Candidatus Scalindua japonica: one gene and its partners. The protein of the gene in region 3 interacts with the protein of the main gene of each other region in a pairwise test. Links are inferred from orthologs where the notes say so. Each region holds a gene or a part of one and is shown on either strand. Other genes may lie near its edges. The genes, in order: SCALIN_RS06395, nikR and rplL.

What was found.
Region 1: the proteins of rplL (region 3) and SCALIN_RS06395 interact in binary tests that used the Escherichia coli proteins (3 or more experiments, as listed by UniProt). The link is inferred for Candidatus Scalindua japonica from one-to-one orthologs.
Region 2: the proteins of rplL (region 3) and nikR interact in binary tests that used the Escherichia coli proteins (3 or more experiments, as listed by UniProt). The link is inferred for Candidatus Scalindua japonica from one-to-one orthologs.

What each region holds. Positions count from the first base shown.
Region 1 is NZ_BAOS01000010.1:92,391-96,585, reverse strand. What follows is about bases 93-4,129. They hold SCALIN_RS06395 (DNA polymerase III subunit alpha), read right to left. Parts: upstream 3,764-4,129; coding sequence 293-3,763; downstream 93-292. Other genes in these bases: SCALIN_RS06390 (sigma-54-dependent transcriptional regulator), read right to left, coding at 3,922-4,129; SCALIN_RS06400 (nucleoside-diphosphate kinase), read right to left, coding at 93-164. Outside these bases: more of SCALIN_RS06400, read right to left, coding at 1-92; more of SCALIN_RS06390, read right to left, coding at 4,130-4,195. UniProt on the Escherichia coli protein: DNA polymerase III is a complex, multichain enzyme responsible for most of the replicative synthesis in bacteria. This DNA polymerase also exhibits 3' to 5' exonuclease activity. The alpha chain is the DNA polymerase catalytic subunit.
Region 2 is NZ_BAOS01000017.1:46,752-49,875, reverse strand. The notes cover bases 140-3,105. They hold nikR (nickel-responsive transcriptional regulator NikR), read left to right. Parts: upstream 140-1,395; coding sequence 1,396-1,815; downstream 1,816-3,105. Other genes in these bases: SCALIN_RS10235 (sulfite exporter TauE/SafE family protein), read left to right, coding at 2,033-2,752; SCALIN_RS10250 (YajQ family cyclic di-GMP-binding protein), read right to left, coding at 443-937; ahbB (siroheme decarboxylase subunit beta), read left to right, coding at 140-326. Also shown: more of ahbB, read left to right, coding at 1-139. UniProt on the Escherichia coli protein: Transcriptional repressor of the nikABCDE operon. Is active in the presence of excessive concentrations of intracellular nickel.
Region 3 is NZ_BAOS01000029.1:29,375-32,346, reverse strand. What follows is about bases 1-2,814. They hold rplL (50S ribosomal protein L7/L12), read right to left. Parts: upstream 1,711-2,814; coding sequence 1,291-1,710; downstream 1-1,290. Other genes in these bases: rplA (50S ribosomal protein L1), read right to left, coding at 2,298-2,814; rplJ (50S ribosomal protein L10), read right to left, coding at 1,747-2,268; rpoB (DNA-directed RNA polymerase subunit beta), read right to left, coding at 1-1,245. Also shown: more of rplA, read right to left, coding at 2,815-2,972. UniProt on the Escherichia coli protein: The binding site for several of the GTPase factors involved in protein synthesis (IF-2, EF-Tu, EF-G and RF3). Is thus essential for accurate translation.

The DNA of each region.
Region 1 (4,195 bases), on a different replicon or contig from region 3:
ATAGTTTTTATATATTCATCCAGGAACTTGTCGCTGGGAGTGTACATTCTGGCGCCTACAAGTTCCAGATCAGACAAAGATAAAAGTCTGCATATTATGCCACCTGTTCTGCTTTTTAATAAGCTATACGGAGTTATTAAAGCGTAAGTTAATTCTTGTTTCATTTCCACCTATACCTTCCTTAAAGTTTAATAGTTATTTGGTAAATAATTAGTTTGTAAAATAAAATGACGGGCAGTGTACATATTTACTAAAACTCTCCCTGTATTTACGGGGATGTACTGTTACACCTTCACGCGCTCTTTGAGACCAGACATCCTTCACCAACCAGGTTTCGTATACCATTAAAGACATTTTCGTTTAACGCAATAGAATACCCGTTGGATGTCTTTATTGTTACCGATTTATTACCGGGGACCTCGAATTTTATGAATACAGGACAAGGCCCTTTATTTGCCGAGAGAATTTCTTTCAAACCCGAGAGAATATCATCATTTATTTGTGCATATTTGAGGCGTATTATAGCATTCTTGGGCGGTTTGTTCTCTATTTTTTTTTCGATTTCTTCCGGAGTTATTATTTCTGTGACCCTGATTGAGGCTTCCGTATCTCTGAAGCCTACTTTCCCTTTAACAAAAACCACTTCATCGGCATGGAGTTGACCATTGAGAGAGGCGAGTTTTTTCTCGAAAATAACGCATTTTACCATCCCTTCCATATCTTCTATGGTAAAATATGCAATTGGTTTGCCCTTTTTAGTGGTAGTGCGGTTAACACTGTCAACTATTCCTCCTATCAAGACATCGGCATCTTCCGGCTTTTCTGAAAGTTCTCCGGTTGTTATATCTGAATAATGCTCTATTGCATCTTTATACCTTTTTAACGGATGTGAACTGACATAAAGTCCCATTGCCTCTTTTTCCGCTTTTAGCAGTTGTTTTTCAGACCATTTCTCTGTCTCAGGCAAACTATGAAAAACATTTAAGTCCACTGTGTTTTCCTGTGCACCAAAAAGGCTCATCTGCCCCATACGGCGGTCTTTATTTGATTTTGCACCAACTTTCAATAATGTGTCTATTCCTTCAAAGAATTGAGACCGGTATCCCGGCAACGAATCAAAGCATCCCGATTTGATAAGACTTTCCATTACCTGCTTATTAACCAGCCGCAGGTCTACACGTTCACAGAAATCGAATGCTGTGGTATATTCACCATCCTTTTCTCTTGCAGCAATGATTGATTCTATCGCTTTTTCACCAACATTTTTTATTGCCCCGAGACCGAACCTGACCTGTTGGTCCGATACAATTGTGAAATCCGAATAGCTTTCGTTTACACATGGTGGTAATAATTCAATGCCCATTCGGTTACATTCATGCATATAGTCTACAATCTTCAGATTATTCTGCTTTTCGCACGTCATCTGGGCTGTCATGTATTGCGTTGGGTAGTTGGCTTTCAGGTAAGCAGTCTGGTAGCAGACCATAGCATAAGCGGCAGAGTGTGATTTATTAAACCCGTAACCCGCAAAGTATTCCATCAGTTCAAAGATTTTCTCTGCAATTTTTTTTGGTATTTCGTTATCTTTGGCCCCATTTAAAAATTGGGCTTTGAATTTTGCCATTACTTCCGGTTTCTTTTTACCCATTGCCTTTCTCAAATTATCAGCTTCATTAAGAGTAAATCCTCCCAGTTTGTTTGCGATACGCATTACCTGCTCCTGGTAAACAATCAGTCCATATGTCTCTTTGAGCAAAGGTTCTAGCATTGGGTGGAGATATTTCACGGTTTCTCTTCCGTGTCTGCAATTTATGAAAGTATCAACCATTCCGCTTCCTAACGGTCCGGGCCGATATAACGCAACTAGTGGTAAAACATCTTCAAATTTATCAGGTTTTAGTTTCATCAGCAGGTCTCTGAAACCTCTGCTTGTCTCTACCTGGAAAACACCCTTTACATCACCTCGGGACAATAAGTCATATGTTTTCTTATCATCTATAGGAAGTTTATCGATATCAATAACTGTCCCGGTTGTTTCCTTTATAAGTTTCCTTGCTTTATCAATAACAGAGAACTTTCTTACTCCAAGAAAATCAGCCTTCAACAAACCTATCTTCTCGACAAGGGTCTCTCCGTCAAATTGTGTTATTACAGTATCCTTGTTCTTTGCCAGAGGGATGTAGTTGGTTAATGGTTCGTCGGAAACAACCACGCCGGCGGCATGTGTAGATGCATGTCTGCGAAGTCCTTCGAGTTTTGTAGAAATATTGAACAGCTCCTGTATCTGCTGTTCTCTGTGACACATTTCTTTTAATTCCGGTTCCTGTTCAAGGGCCTCTTTTAATGTTATTCCCAGTGCGGGTGGGATTAATTTTGCTATTTTATCGACGGTAGGTAACGGTATGTCCATGGCCCTGCCAACATCCCTGATCACAGCTTTGGCCTTCATAGTACCAAAGGTGACAATTTGTGCGACATTGTTATCGCCTCCATATCTTTTCTTTACATATTGAATTACTTTGTCTCTGCCATCGGCACAGAAATCAATATCAAGGTCAGGCATGGAAAGTCTTTCGGCATTCAGGAAACGTTCAAACAGTAGATCATATTTTATAGGATCTATATTTGAGATTCCGAGCAGATAGGCGACTAAACTACCGGCACCTGAACCACGAGCTATTGCCGGTATTTGTTCTTTGTTCGCGAAGTCAATGAAGTCCCAGACTATGAGAAAATAGTCAACAAACCTGGTCTCTTCTATTACACTCAGCTCATGGTCTAATCTGTCGCTGATTACCTTATCAATTTTTTTGTATAACTCTAAAGCGCCGTGCTCGCAGAGTTTTCTCAGGTGCTGTTTATTCGTCATGCCAGGCTTGTAACAGAGAGAATCTTTCCTAGGGTGAAATCGGGGCAGGTGCATGGTATTCAAGTCCAGTTCAACACAGCATCTATCCGCGATTAAAGATGTGTTCATTAACGCATCCGGTATCTCTCCAAAAGTCTTTTCCATCTGTTCCTGTGATTTAAAGTAGAACTCGTTAGTGCTCATGCGCATTCTTTTGATATCATGAATGGATTTTCTCGTGTTTATACATAAGAGCGCATCATGGGCAGAATAATCGTCAGGTTCCATATAGTGTATGTCATTAGTCGCTACTGTTTTTAATCCCAGATCTTGGCTGATTTTTAATGCTGAGCTTACTAACTCATCCTGTCGTTCAATTTTATTATTCTGTAACTCCAGATAGAAATTATCAGAGCCGAAGATATCTCTGTATCGAGATGCGGTGCTTAATGCCTTCTGATAATCGTTATTTAACAGGTTTTGATTTATCTCTGACTGCATACATCCGCTCAGGCAGATTATTCCTTTTGAATACTCGTTTATTAACTCTTTGTCTATTCTAGGCTTATAATAAAAACCTTCCAGATAGGAAGATGATGCCAGTTTAAGAAGGTTTCGATACCCTTCATTGTTTTCTGCCAGAAGTGTCAAGTGGTATATTTTCTGTTTACCACCTTCTTTAGTCATTCTGCTGCCCTGAGCAACATAAGACTCAAACCCGAGGATTGGTTTTATATCCTTTTGCCTGGCGTATTCGTAAAATCCAATTGCACCAAACATGTTACCGTGGTCTGTCAATGCCACACTCTTCATGTTCAAAGATTTTGTTTTATCTACCAGATCATTGACTCTGCATGCGCCATCTAGCAGGCTGTAATCACTATGGACATGCAAATGGACAAAATTATTTTTCATAAATTATACTCTCTTAACGAATTCTGAAGTCTTTCTATTTTTTATTATATATTATACAGGTTATAAAATACTATCGTAACAAATACGATCCTCTGGCTCCGCTCAGGATTACACTGTTCAGACTGTTTAGTGTGATTCTTCTGAGCGGAGTCAAAGGATTATTTCATATTTAGTTCTTTAATTTTGTGTTGCAGGCTTTGCCTGTGCATACCGAGCGCTTCGGCAGTTTTGCTTATATTTCCATCGTTTTCTGCTAATTTCCTGCTTACAAAGTCCCTTTCGAATGCCTCCACAACTATTTTTTTGGCATCTCTGAAAGGTAAATTATAATCTAGACTACTGTTGCTATTTGAATTCCTAATCTCTTCAGGGAAGTCACTGATTTCGAGAGTTTCAGCATTTGCCATTACAACTGCGCTCTCTATAACATTT
Region 2 (3,124 bases), on a different replicon or contig from region 3:
TGGAATGTGGAAAGATAAGGAGGCTTGCGGCTTCTATAGCTCACAGGAAGATAGGGATAAACTCTAATGCCATGACAGTATGGAAGGTTCCTCAGGAGAAGGTGGATGAGTGCGGAAAAATAATGGCGGCTTTTGAAGAGGTTACACATTGTTATGAACGTCCGACATTTCCAGGTTGGGAGTATAACGTATTTACCATGATTCATGGTTATACTGATGAAGAGTGTGAAAACGTTATAAACAGCATAAAAGAGAAAACCGGTCTTGACGATTACGTAATGTTATACAGTGAAAAGGAATTCAAGAAGGTAGGAGTAAGGATCTAGAAAGAGTGCAAAATATTCATTAATCCACCGGGTTATTCAGTGACGGTTCAAGTTTGCCAGAATTGAACGAAAACCACACCTGTTGTTTTTTGTGTTAATTTGTATAATTCGATTCTCTATTTATAATTTTCGAATTGCACTGCAAAATCATAATCCTGGTCTTTGATTGTCTGCATAACGGTTTGCAGATCATCTATCTTTTTTCCTGATAACCTGATTTTATCTTCCTGAATTTGTGATTGTACTTTCAGCTTCATGCCTTTTATAAGTTTTACAATCTCTTTTGCTTTATCCATAGGAATGCCTGACTGAAACGTAATAACCTGCCTTATAGTATTTCCCAGGGCTTTTTCTGTTTTTCCAAAAACAAGGGCTTTTGATGGGATTGCTCTCTTTGCAAGTTTTTCAGTCAAAATATCTGTTAAACTTTTAAGTTTATAGTCATCATCGGCGATCAACGTTATGGAGTCATCTTTATTCAAGGTGATTGACGATTTGCTTCCTTTAAAATCGTATCTTACCGCCAATTGCTTTTTGGCCTGATCTACCGCGTTCTTAACCTCGTGTATCTCTACCTTACATACAATGTCAAGTGAATGTGTATCTGCCATATTAATGTCTCCTGTATCATTTAAAGCGATTTTATGTAAATAACTTGATGTTTAGGAATCTCAATATTTATTAGACTCCCAATCAAGTTGGGAATGACAAATTCTACATTGTCATTCCCGCACCAACCCGGATAATTCCGTTCGGACGGGAAAGCGGGAATCCAGCTCGTTTTCTCCAGCAAGTGGACTTTACAAAGGTTATTTGAATACTTGCCGCTGCATAATACATGAAACATGGTATTTCGTCAAGAAGGAGATAGGGTTGAGATCTAATTATCTAATACGTTGAGAAGCGCTTTTTTTTGGATCCCACCTTGAGAAGGACGGGGAAGAGGGAGGTCATTAATCTACAGGTTTTTTTCAACGTATTGGGTTATGATGTTGAAACTACACATTGACTTTTGTGCTTATTAGTGGTACAAAATATAAAATGGTAACACGATGATAAGGTTTGCATTATGGATGATTTAGTCAGGTTTGGGGTTTCAATGGACGCCAGACTTCTCAAACAATTTGATAAGTATATAAGCCAGAAAGGTTATGCAAACAGATCAGAAGCTATCAGAGACCTGATAAGAGGCAACCTGGTGGAAGAGGAGTGGAAGGCAGGTGAAGGAGAGACTGTTGGGACTATTACCATTATCTACAACCATCACAAGCGTGAATTAACAGATACTTTGACAAACATTCAGCACAAATACCACGCTTCTATGATTTCCACCATGCACGTGCATCTTGACTCCCATAACTGCCTGGAGGTTTTAGTGGTGAAAGGCAAGGCCAGGGAAATAAAGATAGTTGCTGACAGGCTTATCGGAACAAAAGGGGTAATGCATGGAAAGCTGACAACGACTACTCTGGGTAAAGACTTTCGTTGATGTTTTTTTGTGTATCTGTGCTACAAATATTTAAATTATGCTACCTGCTATTCCTGTACTGAAATATGTACAAAAATAGATTTCTGATCAGGGTCAGGAATGGAAGATGGGCTGGACGGTAAAATAACAACAAGCGATTTAGCTGTCATTCCCGAGGAAAAACATACTTGGGCAACAGACAGGGAATCTAACCCTGATATTGAAAGGAATATAAAAGTTGCACGAAATAACTGTTATCACAATTACGGCGGCATCAATAGGCCTGATTCATACAATGCTCGGGCCTGACCACTATCTGCCTTTTATTGTAATGGCGCGGGCAAAGAAATGGTCGTTGACCAGAACAACCTTCATAACCGTTTTATGTGGGATAGGCCATGTATTGAGTTCTGTAGTTTTAGGTATAATAGGCGTCGCTCTGGGAATATCTTTAAATAAGTTAGGTGCAATTGAGTCCTTTCGCGGTGGAATTGCGGCATGGTTTCTCATAGCTTTCGGGCTGGGGTATTTTATCTGGGGAGTATTCACGGCACGAAGGAACCGTCCGCACGTACACTGGCATGCGCACGGAGACGCAAGTATGCCAATTCATAAACATAAACATCAGCATGATAGTAAAGAGCAATTACATGTTCATAAGGGAGAAAAAGCAAAGAACCTTACTCCATGGATACTATTTACCATCTTTGTATTTGGTCCCTGTGAGCCCCTGATTCCGTTACTGATATATCCTGCGGCAAAGAGCAGTACTATTGGTATGGTGCTGGTAACCGGTGTTTTCGGTGTTGTGACGATTGCAACAATGCTGAGTATTGTTATACTTCTCTCTCTGGGGGCAAATCTACTGCCTCTGGGAAGGCTGGAGCGATACACTCATGCCCTGGCAGGTGCAACCATTTGTCTCTGTGGAATAACAATTCGGTTTCTTGGACTATGATTATAAATATTTTTGTAATTGCTTTATATGTTGAGAAATATTTCCTATTTCTCGGATCTCAAGTATCGAGTCTTTTGACACCCTCCTTGAGAAGGAGGGGCAAGGGGTGGTTATAAATCAATGATTTTTTACTAGGCTATAAGATCCAGAAATTAAACTAAAAAAAAATTGATATGTACTGTATACAAGCATGCAACGTATACGAATTTTCTGAAACGGAATGTGGAATATGTTGAACTTACGTCATACCCGAATGCTTCCTTGTTTTCACGGGGAGAAGCTTATTGGATCTCTTGAGACTCTTTCATTCCGAAGAACTAAAATAGTGTGATTTCATACCGAGGATAGTCGAAGAATAGCTACCTTACTTGT
Region 3 (2,972 bases):
ATCATGGTCTTTAATATTCATTCTTTCCTGCACCGTCCTTCTAAGCTTCAGAAAACCTTTACGCAACTCCTCCCCAAACAACTCATCAATGGTCCGAAGACGTCTATTGCCAAGATGGTCTATATCATCTATACTTCCTTCATCTTTTCTAAGTGTAGTTATGTATTTTATAGAATTTATATAATCTTCAGGCTTCAATGTCATCTCATTTATAGACACCTCTTGTCCCAGCTTTCTGTTCAACCTGAAACGCCCAACGAGTCCAAGCTTGTATCTTTTAGAATCAAAAAATTTATCATGAAACAGCTGCCTTGCCTTATCTAACTGCTGAGGATTTCCAGGTCTAAACCTCGTATACACTTTTAATAACGCATCTTCATGTGACTCTGTATAATCAGTTTCCAAGGTATTAAGCACCAACGGATCATCCATTTTTGTAATAACTTCAATCTTCTTTAGATTTGAACTTGATATTACGCTAACCATATCCTCCGTTATTTGCCGACCTGCTTCCAATATAATCTCACCTGTTTCCGGATTTATCAACCGACCCACTATGTATTTTTCTTTTAGCGCACTTATTGAAGCCGAATCTTTAATATCAACAGTTTCCGTTTCATAAAAAAGCCTGATAATATCTTCATCCTTTGAGTATTTTTCCGACATAGCCCTGAGAAAACAAGTCGCAGGAAATTTACCACTTTGATCCACCCTTGTGGTCAATAAGCCTTTTTTACCAACTTCCATCTCAATCCAACTTCCTCTTTCCGGAATAATTCTACAGGAATGCAGCCTCTTTTCCGCCTGTAACTCCTCAACAAAATCAACACCTGGCGACCTATGAAGCTGAGTTACTATAACCCTCTCTGTTCCATTTATTATGAACTCACCGCCGCCAATCATCACAGGAATTTCTCCAAGGTAAACGGCCTCCTCTACTGGCTCCTCCATATTCAGCCTTAACCATACCCGAAGAGGCTTACCGTAAATCAACTTCAACTTCCTACACTCATCCGGAGTGTATCTAGGCTTTCCTACTTCGTATTTCAAATACTCCAGAGCAACCGTTTCGTCATAGTTTTTAATCGGAAAAGTCTCACGTAAAATAGCTTCCAGTCCGTAATCTTTACGCTTGTGCGGAAGAACATCTTCCTGCAGGAAAGAAGAATATGATTTAGTCTGTGTCCTAATTAAATCAGGAAACTCGATCACATCTGCAACCTTACCATAATTCCTTATTTTCATCTTTTTCATACTTTTTTCTAGATACGTATATTTCAAAAAAACGGCTTACACAAGCTCAACAACTGCACCTGCATCTTCTAAGGCCTTCTTAATCTTCTCTGCGTCATCTTTTGCAACACCCTCTTTTATCGGTTTAGGAGCAGCATCCACCAATGCCTTTGCCTCTTTTAACCCAAGCGCAGTTTCCGCACGAACTGCCTTAATAACCTGAATTTTGTTTGCGCCAACCTCTTTCAGCACAACATCAAATTCACTTTTTTCTTCTGCAGCAGCCGCATCACCCGCAGCTGGCGCCATACCCGCAACAGGAACAGCCATTGCAGCAGAAGCAGAAACTCCAAATTTTTCCTCAAATGCCTTCACTAATTGAGAAGCCTCAAGCAAACTCATTCCCTCAACCAGATCTAGCACCTGGGTAATTTTTTCAGTATACTCAGCCTTCTCCAATTCTGTATCTGTTGTCATAGTTTCCTCCTTTTACCTTTCAATCTTTATTATATGTTAAACTTCACTCTTTTTTTCCTTTATCGCGCGCAAGACCTGACAAAGATTATTAGCCGTGGCATTGAACACGTTTGCCAGTTGAACGGCAGGGGCATTTATTGCAAACACTATTTGCGTTAGAACTACTTCTCTAGACGGAATAGACGCCAAGGTACCAATATCTTCAATCGACATCAACTCACCATCCACACATCCACCTACAATGTCAAACCCCGATATCTCCTCAGAGTATCCTTTTAATGTTTTAGCCAACTCTACCGGATCGTCTTCATTTGTCGCAACAACCGTTGGCAACTCAAGCATCTTACCCAGCCCGGAAATACCTATTTCTTCGAAAGCAATGGCAGCTAGAGAATTTTTTACAACCCTCGAATTGATATTTTTATCACTCAAATCCCTCTTGAGTACATTAGTCTGCTGAGCATCTATTCCCTTAAAATTCACCAAAACGAAGTTTTTCTTATCTCTATAATCAGTTACAAGTTCTTCAACAATTAATTTTTTTAATGCTTTAGACATTTTTTATTACTTTTTAATAAATAGTTTAACTATGCTGCCAGAGCAACCCTTACACCTGGACCCATAGAAGACGAAATTGATATTTTCTGCACAAAAGTACCTTTTGCCGCAGGTGGCCTATTGCCCACAATATGCTTTATAAACGATTCGATATTCTCAATCAAATCTTCATCATGAAAGGAGACTTTGCCCACCGGAACATGAACATTTCCACCAGCGTCTGTCCTATACTCAATCTTCCCCTCCTTAAACTCCTTTACTGCATTAAGAATATCGTTAGTTACAGTACCGGATTTTGGAGATGGCATCTTACCCTGCGGCCCCAGAACCCTACCCAGCTTACCTACTTTTCCCATCATATCAGGCGTAGCAATTGCCACATCGAAATCCAGCCAACCCCCTTCAACTTTTTTAAGCAAATCATCACTACCAGCCTCTACGGCACCTGCCGTTCTCGCCAGCCCTAACTTATCCTCTCCGCTAGCGAAAACAACCACTCTTACCTCTTTACCAATTCCCTTCGGCAACGAGAACGACCCACGAACTAATTGATCTGAGTGCTTAGGATCCACGCCCAGCTTCATAACAATATCAACCATCTCATCGAACTTAGCCTGCTTACACGCCTTTACGATCGACACTGCCTCTTTTACCCCGTATTCCTTTGACTTGTCAACCAGTTTGCCAGATTCAACATATCGCTT